Regions from separate parts of the Bradyrhizobium sp. CIR18 genome, predicted to be linked through region 1. Evidence: predicted binding sites of a transcription regulator. Region 1 holds the regulator's gene; each other region holds the start of a gene.
The links. The regulator PhoB, encoded in region 1, activates phosphate uptake and scavenging genes when phosphate is short. The targets are predictions, from matches to a motif close to TGTCATNNANCTGTCAT.
Positions count from the first base shown of each region.

Region 2: a site for PhoB is predicted at 2,300-2,316, ahead of phnF (phosphonate metabolism transcriptional regulator PhnF). Genes of this name have one in related genera too.
Region 3: a site for PhoB is predicted at 1,827-1,843, ahead of GGD65_RS20580 (DUF2794 domain-containing protein). Genes of this name have one in related genera too.
Region 4: a site for PhoB is predicted at 2,565-2,581, ahead of GGD65_RS27620 (acetoacetate decarboxylase). Genes of this name have one in related genera too.

Region 1 is NZ_JACIHF010000003.1:271,288-275,452, reverse strand. It holds gene pstA (phosphate ABC transporter permease PstA) at 1-65, shown strand, start outside; gene pstB (phosphate ABC transporter ATP-binding protein PstB) at 62-880, shown strand; gene phoU (phosphate signaling complex protein PhoU) at 892-1,608, shown strand; gene phoB (phosphate regulon transcriptional regulator PhoB) at 1,632-2,339, shown strand; gene GGD65_RS14265 (GcrA family cell cycle regulator) at 2,572-3,084, opposite strand; gene GGD65_RS14260 (aspartate aminotransferase family protein) at 3,541-4,165, shown strand, end outside.
Region 2 is NZ_JACIHF010000003.1:110,601-114,765, forward strand. It holds gene GGD65_RS13480 (alpha-D-ribose 1-methylphosphonate 5-phosphate C-P-lyase PhnJ) at 1-49, opposite strand, end outside; gene GGD65_RS13485 (carbon-phosphorus lyase complex subunit PhnI) at 46-1,149, opposite strand; gene phnH (phosphonate C-P lyase system protein PhnH) at 1,154-1,762, opposite strand; gene phnG (phosphonate C-P lyase system protein PhnG) at 1,767-2,180, opposite strand; gene phnF (phosphonate metabolism transcriptional regulator PhnF) at 2,351-3,079, shown strand; gene phnE (phosphonate ABC transporter, permease protein PhnE) at 3,207-4,055, opposite strand; gene phnE (phosphonate ABC transporter, permease protein PhnE) at 4,052-4,165, opposite strand, start outside.
Region 3 is NZ_JACIHF010000006.1:78,959-83,123, forward strand. It holds gene GGD65_RS20570 (Bax inhibitor-1/YccA family protein) at 1-326, shown strand, start outside; gene GGD65_RS20575 (GNAT family N-acetyltransferase) at 655-1,185, shown strand; gene GGD65_RS20580 (DUF2794 domain-containing protein) at 1,395-1,763, opposite strand; gene GGD65_RS20585 (thioredoxin family protein) at 2,378-3,154, opposite strand; gene acnA (aconitate hydratase AcnA) at 3,389-4,165, opposite strand, start outside.
Region 4 is NZ_JACIHF010000010.1:193,057-197,221, forward strand. It holds gene GGD65_RS27610 (carbohydrate porin) at 1-463, opposite strand, end outside; gene GGD65_RS27615 (transporter) at 518-1,534, opposite strand; gene GGD65_RS27620 (acetoacetate decarboxylase) at 1,644-2,423, opposite strand; gene GGD65_RS27625 (patatin-like phospholipase family protein) at 2,622-3,797, shown strand.

The DNA of each region.
Region 1 (4,165 bases):
CGCTCACCGTGCTTGCCCTGAACATTGGCGCGCGCATCCTCGGCGCCGAGAGGACTGCAAAATGACCGACCTGTCCGTATCCATGAGTTCCAACGCTCATCTGGCCTCGCAGCCGCTGCCGGAAGCCCCGGCCAAGGTGACGGTGCGCAATCTCAATTTCTATTACGGCGAGCACCACGCGCTGAAGAACATCAACCTGACGCTGGGCGCCAACCGCGTCACGGCGTTCATCGGCCCGTCGGGCTGCGGCAAGTCGACCCTGCTGCGCATCTTCAACCGGATGTACGATCTCTATCCGGGCCAGCGCGCCACCGGCCAGCTCATGCTGGACCAGACCAACGTCCTCGACCCCAGGCTCGACCTCAATCTGCTGCGCGCCCGGGTCGGCATGGTGTTCCAGAAGCCGACGCCATTCCCGATGACGATCTACGAGAACATCGCCTTCGGCATCCGCCTCTACGAGAAGATCTCGAAGTCCGAGATGGACGACCGCGTCGAGAAGGCGCTGCGCGGCGGCGCGCTGTGGAACGAGGTCAAGGACAAGCTCAACGCCTCCGGCCTGTCGCTCTCCGGCGGCCAGCAGCAGCGCCTGTGCATCGCCCGCACCGTCGCGGTGCGCCCTGAAGTGATTTTGTTCGACGAGCCCTGCTCGGCGCTCGATCCGATCTCGACCGCCAAGGTCGAGGAGCTGATCCAGGAACTGTCCGAGAACTACACGATCGCGATCGTCACCCACAACATGCAGCAGGCGGCGCGCGTCTCCGACAAGACCGCCTTCATGTATCTCGGCGAGCTGATCGAGTTCGACGACACCAGCAAGATCTTCACGTCGCCGAGCGACCGGCGCACGCAGGATTACATCACCGGCCGGTTCGGCTGAGGAGACGCGACATGGGTACTGAACATACCGCAAAGGCTTTCGACACCGACCTCCAGGAGCTCACCCGCCTGGTCGCCGAGATGGGCGGCATCGCCGAGCGCATGATCGTCGATTCCGTCGACGCGCTGATCCGCCGCGACGTCGCGCTCGGCCAGCGCGTCGTCACCATCGACGCCGAGCTCGACGCGCTGCAGAAGCGCATCGAGGAACGCGCGGTGCTCACCATCGCCCGCCGCCAGCCGATGGCGGTGGACCTGCGCGAGATCGTCGGCGCCATGCGCGTTGCGACCGACCTCGAGCGCATCGGCGACCTCGCCAAGAACATGGGCAAGCGCGTCGCCGCGCTGGAGACCGACTTCCATCCGCTGAAGCTGTTCCGCGGCCTGGAGCACATGACCGACCTCGTGCAGCAGCAGGTCAAGTCGGTGCTGGACGCCTATGCCGCGCATGACCTGCCGGCGGCGATGGCGGTGTGGAAGGGCGACGAGGAGGTCGACGCGATCTGCACCTCGCTGTTCCGCGAGCTCCTCACCTACATGATGGAGGATCCGCGCAACATCTCGTTCTGCATCCATCTGATGTTCTGCGCCAAGAACATCGAGCGGATCGGCGACCACGCCACCAACATCGCCGAGACCGTGTTCTACATGATCGAGGGCCAGGCGATCACCGACAAGCGGCCGAAGGGCGACATGACCACCTTCGCCACGACGGTCCCGAATACCTGAAGACTTGAAGGAGCGACGACCCGATGGGCGCACGCATTATGGTGGTTGAGGACGAGGAAGCTCTCACCGAGCTGCTTCGCTACAACCTCGAAGGCGACGGCTATGACGTCGAGACGGTCATGCGCGGCGACGACGCCGACACCCGCCTCAAGGAGCACATCCCGGACCTGATCGTGCTCGACTGGATGCTGCCGGGCCTGTCGGGCATCGAGCTGTGCCGCCGCCTGCGCACCCGCCCCGACACCAAGCAGCTCCCGATCATCATGCTCACCGCGCGCGGCGAGGAGAGCGAGCGGGTGCGGGGGCTTGCGACCGGCGCCGACGACTACATCGTCAAGCCGTTCTCGGTGCCGGAGCTTTTGGCGCGCGTGAAGGGCCTGCTGCGGCGCGCCAGTCCTGAGCGGCTCGCGACAGTGCTGGCCTATGGCGACATCGAGCTCGACCGCGACAAGCGCCGCGTGGCGCGCTCGGGCCGGCCGATCGATCTCGGCCCGACCGAATATCGCCTGCTGGAGTTCTTCCTGGAGCATCCCGGCCGCGTGTTCTCGCGCGAGCAGCTGCTCGACAGCGTCTGGGGTCGCGACATCTACATCGATGAGCGCACTGTCGACGTCCATATCGGCCGCTTGCGCAAGCTGCTCAATCTCGGCCGCGAGCAGGACCCGATCCGCACCGTCCGCGGCGCCGGCTACGCGCTCGACGACCGCTTCGCGAAGGCGGAGCAGACGTAAGGTTTGCTGGCGTTGGCTTTGGCGGGCTGCCGCCGCATTCTCCGGTGTCGTCCCTGCAAAAGCAGGGACCCATAACCACAGGCAGTGGTTTGGCGAAGACTCGGAGTGACCATCTCGCGCGACAACTGCGCCTTGTGGTTATGGATCCCCGCGTTCGCGGGGATGACACCGAGTTGGTGGAGCCGTCATCGTGTGACGGCTGCAGTCTTGACGATCAGAGAATTCCGCGAACTCAGCGCGGACCCGGCTTCGCCGGCGCGCGCCGGCGATCCGCCGCCGGCTGATACGCCACGCGCGAGTGCTGGGCGCAGTAGGGCAGGCCGGACAGTGCCTTGCCGCCGCAGAAGAAGAAATCCGGGCTCGAGGGATCGCCGACCGGCCAGTGGCAGGTCGCCTCGTTGAGCTCGAGCAGCGACAGCCGCTGGCCCATCGGCACCACGTTGTCGTAGGTGACGGGTTCAGCCTCCACCTCGACCTCGAAGGCCTGCGCCAGCGCGGTGTTGCCGCGCGCGATGGGGCGGGTCACCCGCATCATGTGCTGCGCAGGACGCGCCTTGCGCGGCCGGGGCGCTGCCGATGAAGGGCTCTTGGCGCGGCCGGACAGACCCAGCCTGTGCACTTTGCCGATCACGGCATTGCGGGTCACATTGCCGAGCTCAGCTGCGATCTGGCTGGCCGAAAGTCCGGCCTCCCAGAGCTTTTTCAGCTGCTCGACGCGATCGTCGGACCAGGTCAAAACCGTCATTGCACCCTTTCCCTCGCTACGCGCCAGCCATCCTGGGGCCTCGCAGCGATTGCCTAAGCCTTCAAAAACCCGTGCCGTCAGAATCCCTTAAGGCTCGCCGGGCGCGTGACTGACGCCCGAACGTTTACGCCGGTACAAGAGGACTCTTGGGATCAGAACCGCTGCACGAGATGTCGTATCTGACAATCCAAACGCTACAATATGGCGTGACTCCCGCGCAAGAGTCCGCCGACTCGCTTCCACATGTTCCGTGGTGAAAACCCGCAAAATCGGCACCGCAAGACTACGGATTCAGCGTTTCCTGAGGCTTTCCGGGCGGCATTGACACCCGTCTTGCCAAGCATAAGATAGTCCCGCGTGCCGCCCTTAAAAGGCGGCACGTTTCGTTTTCCGGGCCGGTCGATGGTGCGTTGCGCAATGCACGCGTCACACCGTCCGCAACATTCAAGTGACATCATGACTAACAGCGCAGCGCCGCATTTGCTCCCCGTTTTCGCCAGAGCCGACCTCGGCTTCGAGCGCGGCGAAGGCTGCTGGCTGATCGCGACCAATGGCGATCGCTATCTCGATTTCACCTCGGGCGTAGCTGTGAATGCGCTCGGCCATTGCCACCCGCATCTGATCAAGGCGCTGCAGGAGCAGGCGACGAAGCTCTGGCACATGTCGAACCTGTTCCAGAGCCCGGACGGCGAGAAGCTCGCGAGCCGGCTTTGCAACGAGAGCTTTGCCGACTTCGTGTTCTTCTGCAATTCGGGCGCCGAAGCGCTGGAAGGTGTGATCAAGCTGGTCCGCCATCATCACTTCTCCAAGGGGCATCCGGAACGTTATCGCATCATCACCTTCGAAGGCGCCTTTCACGGCCGCACGCTGGCAACGCTGGCCGCGACCGGCTCTGCAAAATATCTCGAAGGCTTCGGCCCGCCCATGGAAGGCTTCGACCAGGTGCCGCATGGCGATATCGAGGCCGTCAAGAAGGCGATCAGCCCGCACACCGCCGGCATCCTGATCGAGCCGATCCAGGGCGAGGGCGGCGTGCGCTCGGCAACGCCGACCTTCCTCAAGGCGTTGCGCCAGCTTTGCG
Region 2 (4,165 bases), 160 kb from region 1:
GCTTGGTCTGCTCGTCGAGATAGGCGAAATTGTAGGCGGGCGCGTTCATTCCGCGGCCTCCTTCATGGCATCAGGCGCCTGGGCGTCAGTGAATTCCTTGCGCAGCTTGCGGAGCAGGCCGAGCTCGGACTGGAAGTCGACATAATGCGGCAGCTTCAGATGCTCGACGAAGCCGGTGGCCTGGACGTTGTCCGAATGCGACATCACGAATTCTTCATCTTGCGCGGGGGCGAGTGCCTCCTCGCCGAGCTCGCGGGCACGCAGCGCGCGGTCGACCAGGGCCATCGACATGGTCTTGCGCTCGCTCTGGCCGAAGGCGAGGCCATAGCCGCGGGTGAAGCACGGCGCTTCGGTCGCGGAGCCCTTGAACTGGTTGACCATCTGGCACTCGGTGAGCTCGATCGAGCCGAGCGGCACGGCGAAGCCGACGTCTTCCGCCGAAAATTCCACCTCGACCTCGCCGAAGCGGATCTCGCCGGCGAAGGGATGGTTGCGGCCATAGCCGCGCTGGGTGGAATAGCCCATCGCCAGCAAAAATCCTTCGTCACCACGTGCGAGATTCTGCAGGCGCAAATCACGGTCCGCAGGAAAGTTCAGCGGCTCGCGGGTGAGATCGCCGACGCTGGCGCCGTCCTCGGCCTGCGGAGAGGATTCGATCAGTCCGTCGCGGCCGAGGATGTCGGTCACGCGCGGCGTCGGCGCCGTCGAGGCTTCCGCCGTTGCCGGCGCCTCCGGCACGAAGCCTTCGGCGAGCGCGGGATCGAGCAGGCGATGGGTGTAGTCGAAGGTCGGCCCGAGGATCTGCCCGCCGGGAATGTCCTTGAAGGTCGAGGACACCCGCCGCTGCACGCGCATCGCGCCGGTGTCGACCGGCTCGCTCGCGCCGAAACGCGGCATCGTGGCGCGGAAGGCGCGAACCAGGAAGATCGCCTCGATCAGATCGCCGCGCGCCTGCTTGATCGCGAGGGCCGCGAGCTCGCGGTCATAGAGCGAGCCTTCGCTCATGACGCGGTCCACGGCGAGGCCAAGCTGCTCCGAGATCTGGTCGAGCGTGACCTCCGGAACGCCTTGGTCGCCGCGCCGCTTGTCTGCGAGCAGGCGATGGGCGTTCTCGATGGCGCGTTCGCCGCCTTTGACTGCGACATACATGCTTCTAGCTTCCCTTGCTCACGATTCGCGTGGTGCGGGGGATCGCGACCACGGCGTCATCGGCCACCAGCACCACATCGATGCCGCGCGGAAACAGCGCCTCGTTGATGTGCATACGCTCGAACAGATCGAACGGCTTGATCGACGCATTGAGCATGGCGGTGCCGTCGATGCCGGGGCCGCGCAGCTCGAAGCTCCGTCCGGAGTCGAGGCTATCGACCTGCAGGATCACCGTGGTGGACCGATCCGGATATTCGCTGGTTCCGAGCGCGAAGCGTTCGAGCGGCGGCAGCGCACCGCCGTCGCTGATCAGCGCAAAACTCGCGATCGAGGAATCCTGCACCACGGGCGCGCCGGTGTGAAACTTCAGCCATTTCACCACGTTCGGGCTCTCCGCCAGCCGCGCGTCGAGCCAGAGCGGCGTGTCGTGATCGAACAGCGTCAGCGCGATCGCGGCCGTGCCGCGCATCATCCTGTCGGGCGCCCCCGCCCCCGGTACGATGCGCTGGACCGAGCCCGGCCGCGCCATCGCGTCCATGACCGAGCGAAAGGTCGATTGCGCCGACAGCACCTTGTCGGCGAAGCCCGGCGGCAGTTCCGCAATCGTGGTCATGATCTCACCCCTCACCGCGCACCATGGTGTAGAAATCAACCTTCGTCGCAGCGGTCTCGGCCGCCGCCTGCGCGCGGCCAGCCATAAGCTGCTCACGCAACGGGGCGATAACGTCCCGCTCCACCACTCCGCCAAAATCCCTCGACTGCACCAGGGCGTCGCACAAAGCGATCAGCCGCGCTTTCTCGCCGTCGCGCCCGAGCGTGTAGCCGAATCCGACCTCGCCGCTCGCAAGCCGCACCGCGGCGCGCGACACCGTGGCTTCACCGAGATTGAACGGCGCGCCGTCGCCGCCGACCCGGCCGCGCAGCATGACGAGACCGTTTTCGGGCGCGCGCAGATCCTGATGGGCCGGGAGCGCCAAGTTGCGGAGGCGGGCGGCGATCTCGCCCGCCTCCGCGTGCGCCAGCACGGCCATGGCGGCCTGGCGCTGGGCTTGCTGGTTGTTGTGCAGGGTCACCTGATTCACCGAACCTTTGACAGAACTTGCCGCGCTGAAGTTGTCTATGATAATAGACAACTTCATACGGGAGCGCCATGACTGTTTCGTGACAAGTGCATGATTTCTGGGCTAGGCTGGCCGGCGATATGAGCATGCAAGACACTGCGTCGTCCGGCGTCGCGCTATGGCGCCTCGTTGCCGACGGCATCGAGCGCGGCATCGCCGACGGCCGTTTCGCGGCCGGCGACAAGTTGCCGGGCGAGATGGAGATCGCCGAAACCTATCGGGTGAACCGCCACACCGTGCGACGCGCGCTGGCGGCCCTCGCCGAGCGCGGCCTCGTGCGCGCCGAGCGCGGCAGCGGAACTTATGTCGAAGCGCAGAAGCTCGCCTATCCCCTGCGCTCGCGCACGCGCTTCTCCGAGATCGTCGGCGCCGGTGGCCGCGAGCCGCGCGGTCAGTTGATCGAGGCGACCGACGATGTCGCGACCCGCGAGCTGGCGCGCGAGCTCGGCCTGAAGGCCGGCGCGCCCTTGGTGCGGATCGAGGCGATTCGCCTTGCCGACCGCACGCCGATCTGCGTCTCCACCACATGGCTGTCGGCGGAATTGTTTCCCGGCGCCGGTGCCGTGTTCGCGGCGACGCGCTCGATGACGAAGCTCCTGGAGCATTACGGGGTGCGCGACTATCGCCGCGGCGCGACCCGGATCACCGCCGGCATCGTCGACGCAACCGACGCGGCCCGGCTCGATCTCGCGCTCGGACGGCCGATCCTGGTGGTCGATGCCACCGACCACGATCTCGACGGCAAGCCGCTGATGACCAAGCATTCGCGGTTTGCCGCGGAACGGGTGGAGTTTCTGGTGGAGTCGTAGGGGCTCTCTCCAAAGAAACCGGAGCCGTAGGGTGGGCAAAGGCGCACATCGCGCCGTGCCCACGATCTTTCTCGATCATTAAAAATCGTGGGCACGCTGCGCTTTGCCCACCCTACGGCACTTTTGATCAGGCCACGGCCCTGCGCCCAATGATCGCAAAGCGCAGCTTGCCCGAGATGAAATCGATCGCGGCGACCGCGACCAGGATCATCAGGATCAGGAACGACACCTTCTGCCATTCCAGCACGCGGATCTGCTCGGCGAGCTGCAGGCCGATGCCGCCGGCACCGACGATGCCGATGATGGTGGCCGAGCGGGTGTTGGATTCGATGAAATAGAGCACCTGGCCGGCGATCACGGGCAGGACCTGCGGCAACAGCCCGAAGCGGATCTCGTGCAGCGGACTGCCGCCGGAGGCGCGGATGCCCTCGACCTGCTTCTGGTCGGCGCCCTCGATCGCCTCCGAGAACAGCTTGCCGAAGGCGCCGAAATCCGACACCGCAATGGCGAGCACGCCGGCGAACGGGCCGAGCCCGACGACGTTGATCCACACCAGCGCCCAGATCAGGGTGTCGACGCCGCGGATCGAATCCAGGACGCGGCGGACAGGAAAGCGCAACAGCTTCGACGGCACCACGTTGCGCGCCGCGAGCAGGCTGACCGGAAGCGCGAAGACAGCCGCCAGCGTCGTGCCGAGCAGCGCGATCGACAGCGTCTCGCCGAGCGCCTTCAGATAGATCGGCAGTGAGGAGCCGGGATCGGGCGGGATCATCATCAAGGTGATCCAGCCGAGCTGGCCGAGACCTGCGAAGAAGCGCGACGGCGAGAAGTCGAGATCGACGAGGCCATAAACGAGGACCGCGAACGCCGCGACGATCATCGCGGGTGTGGCAAGCCGCGCCGAGGCCGGCCGGTCGAACACGTCGGGATAGCGCGCGCGAAGCTCTCGCGTGTCGACCGCTTGCCGCCTCGTCACGTCCGCGCCTCCTTGCCGAACAGGCGGCCGCGCAGCCAACCGGTGCTGATGTCGATGATGAAGACGGTGACGATGATGGTCAGCAGGATCGCGCTGACGTCCGAATAGTA
Region 3 (4,165 bases), on a different contig from region 1:
TCTACGGCTACACCACCAAGCGTGACCTGACCGGCATGGGCTCGTTCCTGTTCATGGGCCTGATCGGCATCATCATCGCGAGCCTGGTGAATCTGTTCCTGGCGAGCTCGATGCTGCAGTTCATCGTGTCGGTGGTCGGCGTGCTGGTGTTCGCGGGCCTCACCGCCTGGGATACCCAGCGGCTGAAGAACGACTACATCTACGGCTACGCTTCGGCCGGCGGTGACATCGCAGAGCGTGCGGCCATCACCGGCGCGCTGTCGCTGTACCTGAACTTCATCAACCTGTTCACGCTGCTGCTGCAGCTCCTCGGTCAGCGCGACTAAGCGCAACGACGAGGAACGGATAGGAACCCCGGCCGAAAGGCCGGGGTTTTTGTTTGGGGGGTGGGTGGCGCTTGTAGCCCGGATGGAGCGCAGCGCAATCCGGGACAGTCCTTTCCGCGGATAAGGCGGCCCCGGATTACGCTTCCCTCCATCCGGGCTACAAGGCCACGAGTGCCGCCTCTTCCTCCTCGTCATTGCTCGCGCAGCGAAGCAATCCAGAGTCCCTCCGCAGATGCATTTCTGGATTGCTTCGATGCGTTCGCAATGACGGGTGGGGCAACATCGTTGCCCCTTTCAGCGGAAGCGGGAAGGCTCTAATCTTGCCGCCATGTCCGCACCTGAAATCAGGCCTACAACGGAGGCCGACCTTCCCGCCATCACCGCCATCTACCAGCAGGCCGTCCGCGAGGGCACCGCGACGTTCGAGCTGGAGCCGCCCGACCTCGTGGAGATGACGCGCCGTTATCGCGCGCTGGTCGACGGCGGCTATCCCTATTTCGTCGCTATCCTCGACGGCCGCGTGGCCGGCTATGCCTATGCCGGCGCCTACCGCCCGCGCCCGGCTTACCGCTTCACGGTCGAGAACTCGATCTATCTCGATCCCTCCTTCCACCGCCGCGGTGTCGGATCAAAGCTGCTGGAGCGGCTGGTCGCCGAATGCGAGGCGCGCGGCTTCCGCCAGATGATCGCGGTGATCGGCGATTCCGCCAATGCCGGCTCGATCGGCGTGCACACCAAGGGCGGCTTCAAGATGATCGGCACGCATCCCAATGTCGGGCTGAAATTCGGCCGCTGGCTGGATACGGTGATGATGCAGCGCGACCTCGGCGAGGGCGCGAAGACGGTGCCGACAAAGTAGGTCTCGTAGGGTGGGCAAAGCGACACCCGGGACCACCGCGAGACAAAACCCGGATGTCGCTGCGCTCATCTGGGCTACGAAGAATTCGCCACATCACTGCTGTCGTAGGGTGGGCAAAGCGAAGCGTGCCCACGATTCGTGGCGATAGAGAAAGGACGTGGGCACGGCGCTATCGCGCCTTTGCCCACCCTACGGCACCGTCTATGTGGCTACACCACCGCCAGCTTCCGATCGATCACCAGCAGCACGCGCTCCAGCTCGTGGCCGCGGCGCAGGATCAGGCCGGTCGCCGAGATCACGCTGTACATGCCCTGCTTGCGCGCCAGCCGCGGATCCTTCTCGATGCGATAGATCGGCACTTCCGAGGCACGGCGATAGACCGAGAACACGGCGCGATCCCTCAGGAAGTCGATGGCATAATCGCGCCATTCGCCGTCGGCGACCATGCGGCCGTAGAGATTGAGAATACGATGCAGCTCGAGCCGGTTGAACGTCACCCGGCTCAGTTGCGTCGCCGCCGCGGCGGGGCGGGCCGCCGCGCGCTGCTCGCTCGGATCGGCATCCTCCGACAGACTCATGGAGCGCTTCCTCATCGCACGGCATGACCCGAATCCGCGAAGACCGTCCCCGGAACCTGGATCATGACAGCTGCATGATTGCGCCAACCGGCCACCGCCGCAAGGGGCTCCTGATTCAACCGGTCGAATCGGTTACGAATCGGGGCACACGCTATGGTGGAACTCCCTCGCGGCAAACCGTCACGGGATCGTTAGCAGGAATCATACTCTCGCCGCTTTTCCGCCTAGCGACTGCCGCCCTGCATTGCGAAAAGACTCACGTGCGTTGACCCGGTCCTTTCGGTTCCGGATTCCTCAGCCCCCAGCCCCCCGGGGTCGAACAGGATCGGGTCTGTACGCGCGACAAGGAGGGCCAACGCAAGTTGGTCCTTTTTTGTTTGTGTCGGGATGTTTCTGCCCCGGCGAAATTCTCCTTTCATCAGCGCCAACAGTCTCTCCCCTCATCCTGAGGAGCCGCGCGCCCTTCGCGCGTCGTCTCGAAGGATCGAGGCCGAGCTGCGTGAGCGGGGCCTGCATGGTTCTCACGGCGATGCGAAGCATCGTCCGGTAGACGCGCGCAAGATCGCGCTCCTCACCATGAGGGTGGCAGTGAGTACGACGCTAGAGAATTGAAATCAGTGCAGCGACGTGTAGGCCGCACCCAGCATCGTGCCGGGCTTCTCGCGGCTGCCGTCCTGGACATAGACCACCGCGCCGTCGACGCCGTCGCGCGTGAGGTTCTCGATCGGCACCGTCCAGCTTTCCGAACGCCCGGTCCAGTCACCGACCTTGAGCAGGTTGCGCACCACGTTGTGATAGGTGACCTGCTGTCCGCGATTCTCGCCTCGGGTGATTGCGATCGGGACTGACTTGGCGATCGAACAGATCCAGACCTCGCCATGCGAGACGGCCGGCTCGTTGCTCGCCGCCACCGATACGTTGATCTGCTTGCCCGCGAGCGACATCGTCACCGGCACGCTCATCACGCCCGTGCCCTTGTCGGTCTTGCCGATCGCGCTCTCGATGCCGGCACGATCGCTGCCGATGACATGGGTGGAGCCGTTGACCACAACCTGCGGCGTGTAGACCTCGCGATCACCGCGCATGCGCGAATAAGCACGCTGCCGTGCAGAGAAGCGCGAATCCGCCAGCGTGTCCTTCCAACCCAGATAGTCCCAATAGTCGATCGGCATGCTCAGCGCGATGATCGACGGGTCTTTGGAGAGATCGCCGATGATCTGGTCGGCGGGCGGGCAGGAGGAGCAGCCCTGCGAGGTAAACAATTCGACAACGGCGCGGGGATCGGCTTCGGCAGGACGGATGACGGCGACGATCGCACAGATGCCGAGAGCTCCCGACCAGAGAGCACCGGACCAACGTGAAACCAGATGAGAAGCCGTCATTGTTGTCATGTCGAACGCCGCACACCATTGCTCGTGGGAAGGAGAACTTATCGCCGGATGGTCACCGTAGTCTTACGGGGCGCGACACACCCGACCGCCCAGGCCAACCGTCCGAAAGGAGGTTTTCCGCCGGGCGGGCCCATCTGGAGCATGCCGCAAACGCACGAAGGCGGCCTTGTGATAGGCCGCCTTCGTTTAACCTTCTACTCACGTCGCGGTGAGCCACCGTTCACAAATTCGCGCTTAGGCCGCGAGCTTGCGCAGCACGTAGTGCAGGATACCGCCGTTCCGGTAGTAGTCGAGCTCGTCCAGCGTATCGATGCGGCAGAGCAGCGAAACGCGCTGCAGCGAACCGTCGCCGGAGACGATCTCCGCGGTCAGCTTCTGGCGCGGCTTGAGATCGCCGACGAGGCCACGCAGCGTGACCTTCTCGTCGCCCTTCAGGCCGAGCGACGACCAGGAGGTGCCCTCCTCGAAGGTCAGCGGCAGCACGCCCATGCCGACCAGGTTGGAGCGATGGATGCGCTCGAAGCTCTGGCAGATCACGGCGCGCACGCCGAGCAGGCGCGTGCCCTTGGCGGCCCAGTCGCGCGAGGAGCCGTTGCCGTATTCGGCGCCGGCGAACACCACCAGCGGCACCTGCTCCTGCTGGTACTTCATCGCGGCGTCGTAGATCGACATCTGCTCACCGTCGGGCCAGTGCTTGGTCAGGCCGCCCTCAGGGATATTTCCATCCGCGCCCTTCAACATGAAGTTCTTGATGCGGATGTTGGCGAAGGTGCCGCGCATCATCACTTCATGATTGCCGCGGCGCGTGCCGTACTGGTTGAAGTCGGCGGGACGCACCTGGTGCTCGCTGAGATATTTTCCAGCCGGAGAGGTAAGCTTGATCGAACCGGCCGGCGAGATGTGGTCGGTGGTGATCTTGTCGCCGAACATGGCGAGGATGCGGGCCTCGACGATGTCGGTGACCGGCTCCGGCTCCTTCTTCATGCCGTCGAAATAAGGCGGGTTCTGCAC
Region 4 (4,165 bases), on a different contig from region 1:
AGAGGTCGTCGGTCTGGCTGTCGAAGAACTCGACATCGGCGGCCTGCTGGCCGGCCCGGATGTTCAGGCGGTCATTGAAAAAGCTCTGCTCGAAATAGGCATTGTAGAGCCGCTGGTCCGGCAGCGCCTCGATCTCGCTGATGGTGGCGAGGTTCATCACGTAGTTGCGGGAAAGGCCCTGGCCGTAGATGATGAAGGCATTGGCGTAAAAGCGGCCACCGGTCCAGCCGACCAGCTTGTCGAGGTCGGCATCGACCGACAGATCGAGCCGGCCGAAATGGATGGCGCCGCGCTTCACGCCGCCGGCGGCATTGGCGATATTGTCTGCGATATAGGTGGCGCCGAAATTCAGGCCCTTGCCGGCAAGGCCGTCATGCCACGCGTTGAACCATTTGGGAAACAGCCATGCGGCCGCGCTCTCGTCCTTGGCGCCGGCGCGCGCGCTCGTCGCCGTGCAGGCCATCGCAATCGCGGCCGCTACGGATATTTGGGTCGCCCAACTCACGATCGACACACGCTACTTGAAGATACCAGTGCGCCTCATGAAGAGATAGGCCGCAGCAACCGAGGAGGCCATCAGCACCGCTGCCCAGATGAATCCGCTCTCGACGTCGGTCAACGGCAGGCCCTTGGTGTTCATGCCGAAGATGCCGGTGATCAGCGTCGGCGGCAGCAACAGCGAGGTCACGATCGAGAGGGTATGGAGATGGCGGTTGCTCTCCTCCTCGTTCTTGAACCGCAGCTCCTCCTCGAGCAGGCGGCTGCGTTCGCGGAGCTCCACGATGTCGTGGTCGAGGCCATCGAGCCGCTGCGCGAGCTTGCCGGCCTGGATCCGCAACGCCGGCGACAAATGATCGGTGTTCTTCTGATCGAGACGGTGAAACAGCGTGCGCAATCCCGTGAGCTGCCGATGCAGCCGCACGCAGGTGCGGCGGAGCCGGCCGAGGTTGCGGCGCATCTCGGGCTTGGCGTCATCGGCGAGGATGCGCTCCTCTATATCGTCGATCTCCTGGCCGAGCTTGTCGGCCATCCTGTCCAGCGTGTCCGCGACCTCGTCGACGATCTTTTCGAGCAGATGGGCGACGTTGTCGACGCGGTAGCCGCCTTCGAGCACCCGCCGCGTGGCGTCCGCCGAGCACAGCGCCTGGTGGCGGCCGGAGACCAGCAGCCGCTCGGTCATGGCAAAGCGGAGGAACGCGGTCTCCTCCGTCGCGCTGTCGATCTCGCGCACGAGATCGGAGAATACGCCGTAGACGCAGTGGTCGATGACGTGAAGCTGCTGGAAGGTGTCGCTCGACAGCAGCAGCTCGCGCGCCAGCGGCGGCAGCTGCGACGCTCCGATCCAGGGCCGTGCCCGCGCGTCAGTCAGGTTGAAATGCAGCCAGAGCCGGCCGTCATGGCTGAACTCGATCGGCTGGTCGATCGGCAGTGCCTCGGCACTGCCGTCGCTGTGCAGGCGGAAGGCCCATACCAGGCCGGGAATGGCGGGATCAGTGCTCGATAAGGCGCTGACAAGCTTTGCCGGCTCAGCCATGGCCAACCCCAACCATCAGCAACTGCCCCATTCCGGACGATGGCTGACGGCATCTTCCGGACCCAGGCGGTACTCAATTACGCCAGTGTTACAGTTTGATGATGCCGCCCTATTCCGCCGCCAGCCCAGTCGCGGCCGCCTCGGCTTGCCTGATGTAGTCGTGCACGACGCGGCCGAACGGCAGCGTCAGATCGGCGATGTAGTGATGCGCGCCGAGGCAGCGGCGCACCGGGAAATCCGCGACCGGCGCGTTGACATGCGGCACCAGATGCAGCCGGCCCGGCCCCATCCAGGAGCCCTTCGGCACGATGTCGACGAGGTTGATCGCGACCAGCTGGCAGACCTCGAGACGGCCGTCGACGCCCGGGATCATCTTCAGATTGATCTGCGTCTTCGACAGCGTGGCGCGCGTGAGATCGCCGTTGCCGGCCATGCTCTCGTGCTTGTAGCCCATGGTGCCCATGGCGACGAGCTGGCCGGCATATTCCAGCGTGCCCGTCAGCGTGTCCTTGACGATCTCGAGCTTGGGATGGGCGTACTTCTTGGGAAAGCCCCAGATCTCACGGCCGGCGGCGATCGGCGGATCGTCGTCCAGATACATCTGCGAGACGAAATTGACCTCCTCGCCATTGAGGCGCGCGGGGATGACGAGGCCGGATTCGGTGTAGCTGCCGAAGCCGGAGGAGTCAGGCATTTTGATCCATTCGTAATGCACGATCGGCTGGTCGATCGGCTGCAGCGGCTCGGGCAGGCCGGCGCGGATCAGCTCCGGATCGGTCTCGTAGGTGATGACAAGGAATTCGCGGTTGACGAACCGATACGGCCCGGCCGGATAGCTCGGCCCCGCCGCAGGCATTGACGGAAGTCTCAGCACGTCTTCGCTACGCATCGCAGGTCTCCTGTGATCCTGATCGGCGGCAATTGCTAGCGATCCTCATTGACTGCGATGTGAAGCTTTTCCGTCATCCGCACGACCCCTGCCGTTGCAGCGTGGTCGGTCTGCGTTGCCGGCGCTGCATCGGTGCCGCCTTGTCATCACGCCGTCACCACGGGACGCAATCGTCTGGCGCAAGCAGGAGGCATCGCCATGGACGCCCGCACGTCGCAACCGACATATCAGACACATCAGGCGCCCTCGCGGGGCTGGCGGCCCGAGCGCTGCGATCGCGTCGCGCTGGTGCTGCAGGGCGGCGGCGCGCTCGGCGCCTACCAGGCCGGCGTCTATCAGGCGCTGCACGAGGCGGGCATCGAGCCCGACTGGGTCTGCGGCGTCTCGATCGGCGCGATCAACTCCGCCATCATCGCCGGCAACAAGCCGGAGAAGCGGCTCGAGGCGCTGCGCATCTTCTGGGAGCGCATCACCAACCGCAAGATCTGGCACTACACCCCTGACGGCGACGTCTTCCGCCAGTGGCGCAATCTCACGAGCGCCTGGATGACCTCGGCGATGGGCCAGCCCGGCTTCTTCACCCCGCACCAGGTCAATCCCTGGTTCAGTCCGGTCGGCGCGCGCACCGCGACCAGCTATTACGACACGATGCCGCTGAAGGAGAGCTTGCTCGAGCTGATCGACTTCGATCTCATCAACGAGAAAAGGGTTCGCTTCGCGGTCGGCGCAGTCAACGTGCTCTCGGGCAATTTCATCTATTTCGACAATTCCCATGACGAGATCGAGCCGGAGCACATCATGGCCTCCGGCGCCCTGCCCCCGGCGCTGCCGATGGTGCGGATCGGCACCGATCATTTCTGGGACGGCGGCATCGTCTCCAACACACCGCTGCAGCATCTGCTCGACCAGGAGGATGCGCTCAACTCGCTGGTGTTCCAGGTCGACCTGTTCAGCGCGCGCGGCGTGCTGCCGCGCTCGATCCAGGACGTGATGGCCCGCCACAAGGACATCATGTATTCCTCGCGCACGCGCCACAACACGGACGTCTATCGCCGCACCCACAATCTCAAGGTCCTGCTCCACAAGGCGCTGGCGAAGCTGCCGGACGAGCAGCTGTCCGACGAGGAGCGCAAGCTGAAGGCGAGCCTGTGCCACATGCCGGAGATCGCGATCCTGCATCTGATCTACCAGCAGAAGGCCTATGAGGGCGACGCCAAGGACCACGAATTCTCGGGCACCTCGATGCGAGAGCACTGGACCAGCGGCTATGAGGACACCAAGCGCACCCTGAAGCGCCGCGACTGGATCAAGATGCCGGAGGAAGGCATGGGCCTCGTGGTGCACGACGTGCACCGGGAGACGGAGAGCGCGTAGGAGCGCTCGTGTCCCGGACGCGCTGCAATGCGTAGCATTGCTGCGCAGAGCCGGGACCCAGACACTGCGCGGTCCGTCGCAACATAGGCCTCGGCTCTGCAGCCGCATCGTCCTTCTGGACGATGCTTTGCATCGCCAGGGGGACGCCGCGCTACGTCCGGGGCACGAGACTGCCCATGAAACATGATCCATTCAGAAGACACACCGTCGCATTCTCGCGGCTCATTTCGCCCGAGCTTTGACTCTCTTTGTTGCCCTTCTTGTTCAGAAAGGGCGCAGGGAAGGCCGGGCGCCGGCTGGCACCCGCGGTCCCGTGTGCAAGCAAGACGCGCACGGGGTGGACTACAGGTGTAGCCGGGCCACCGGCC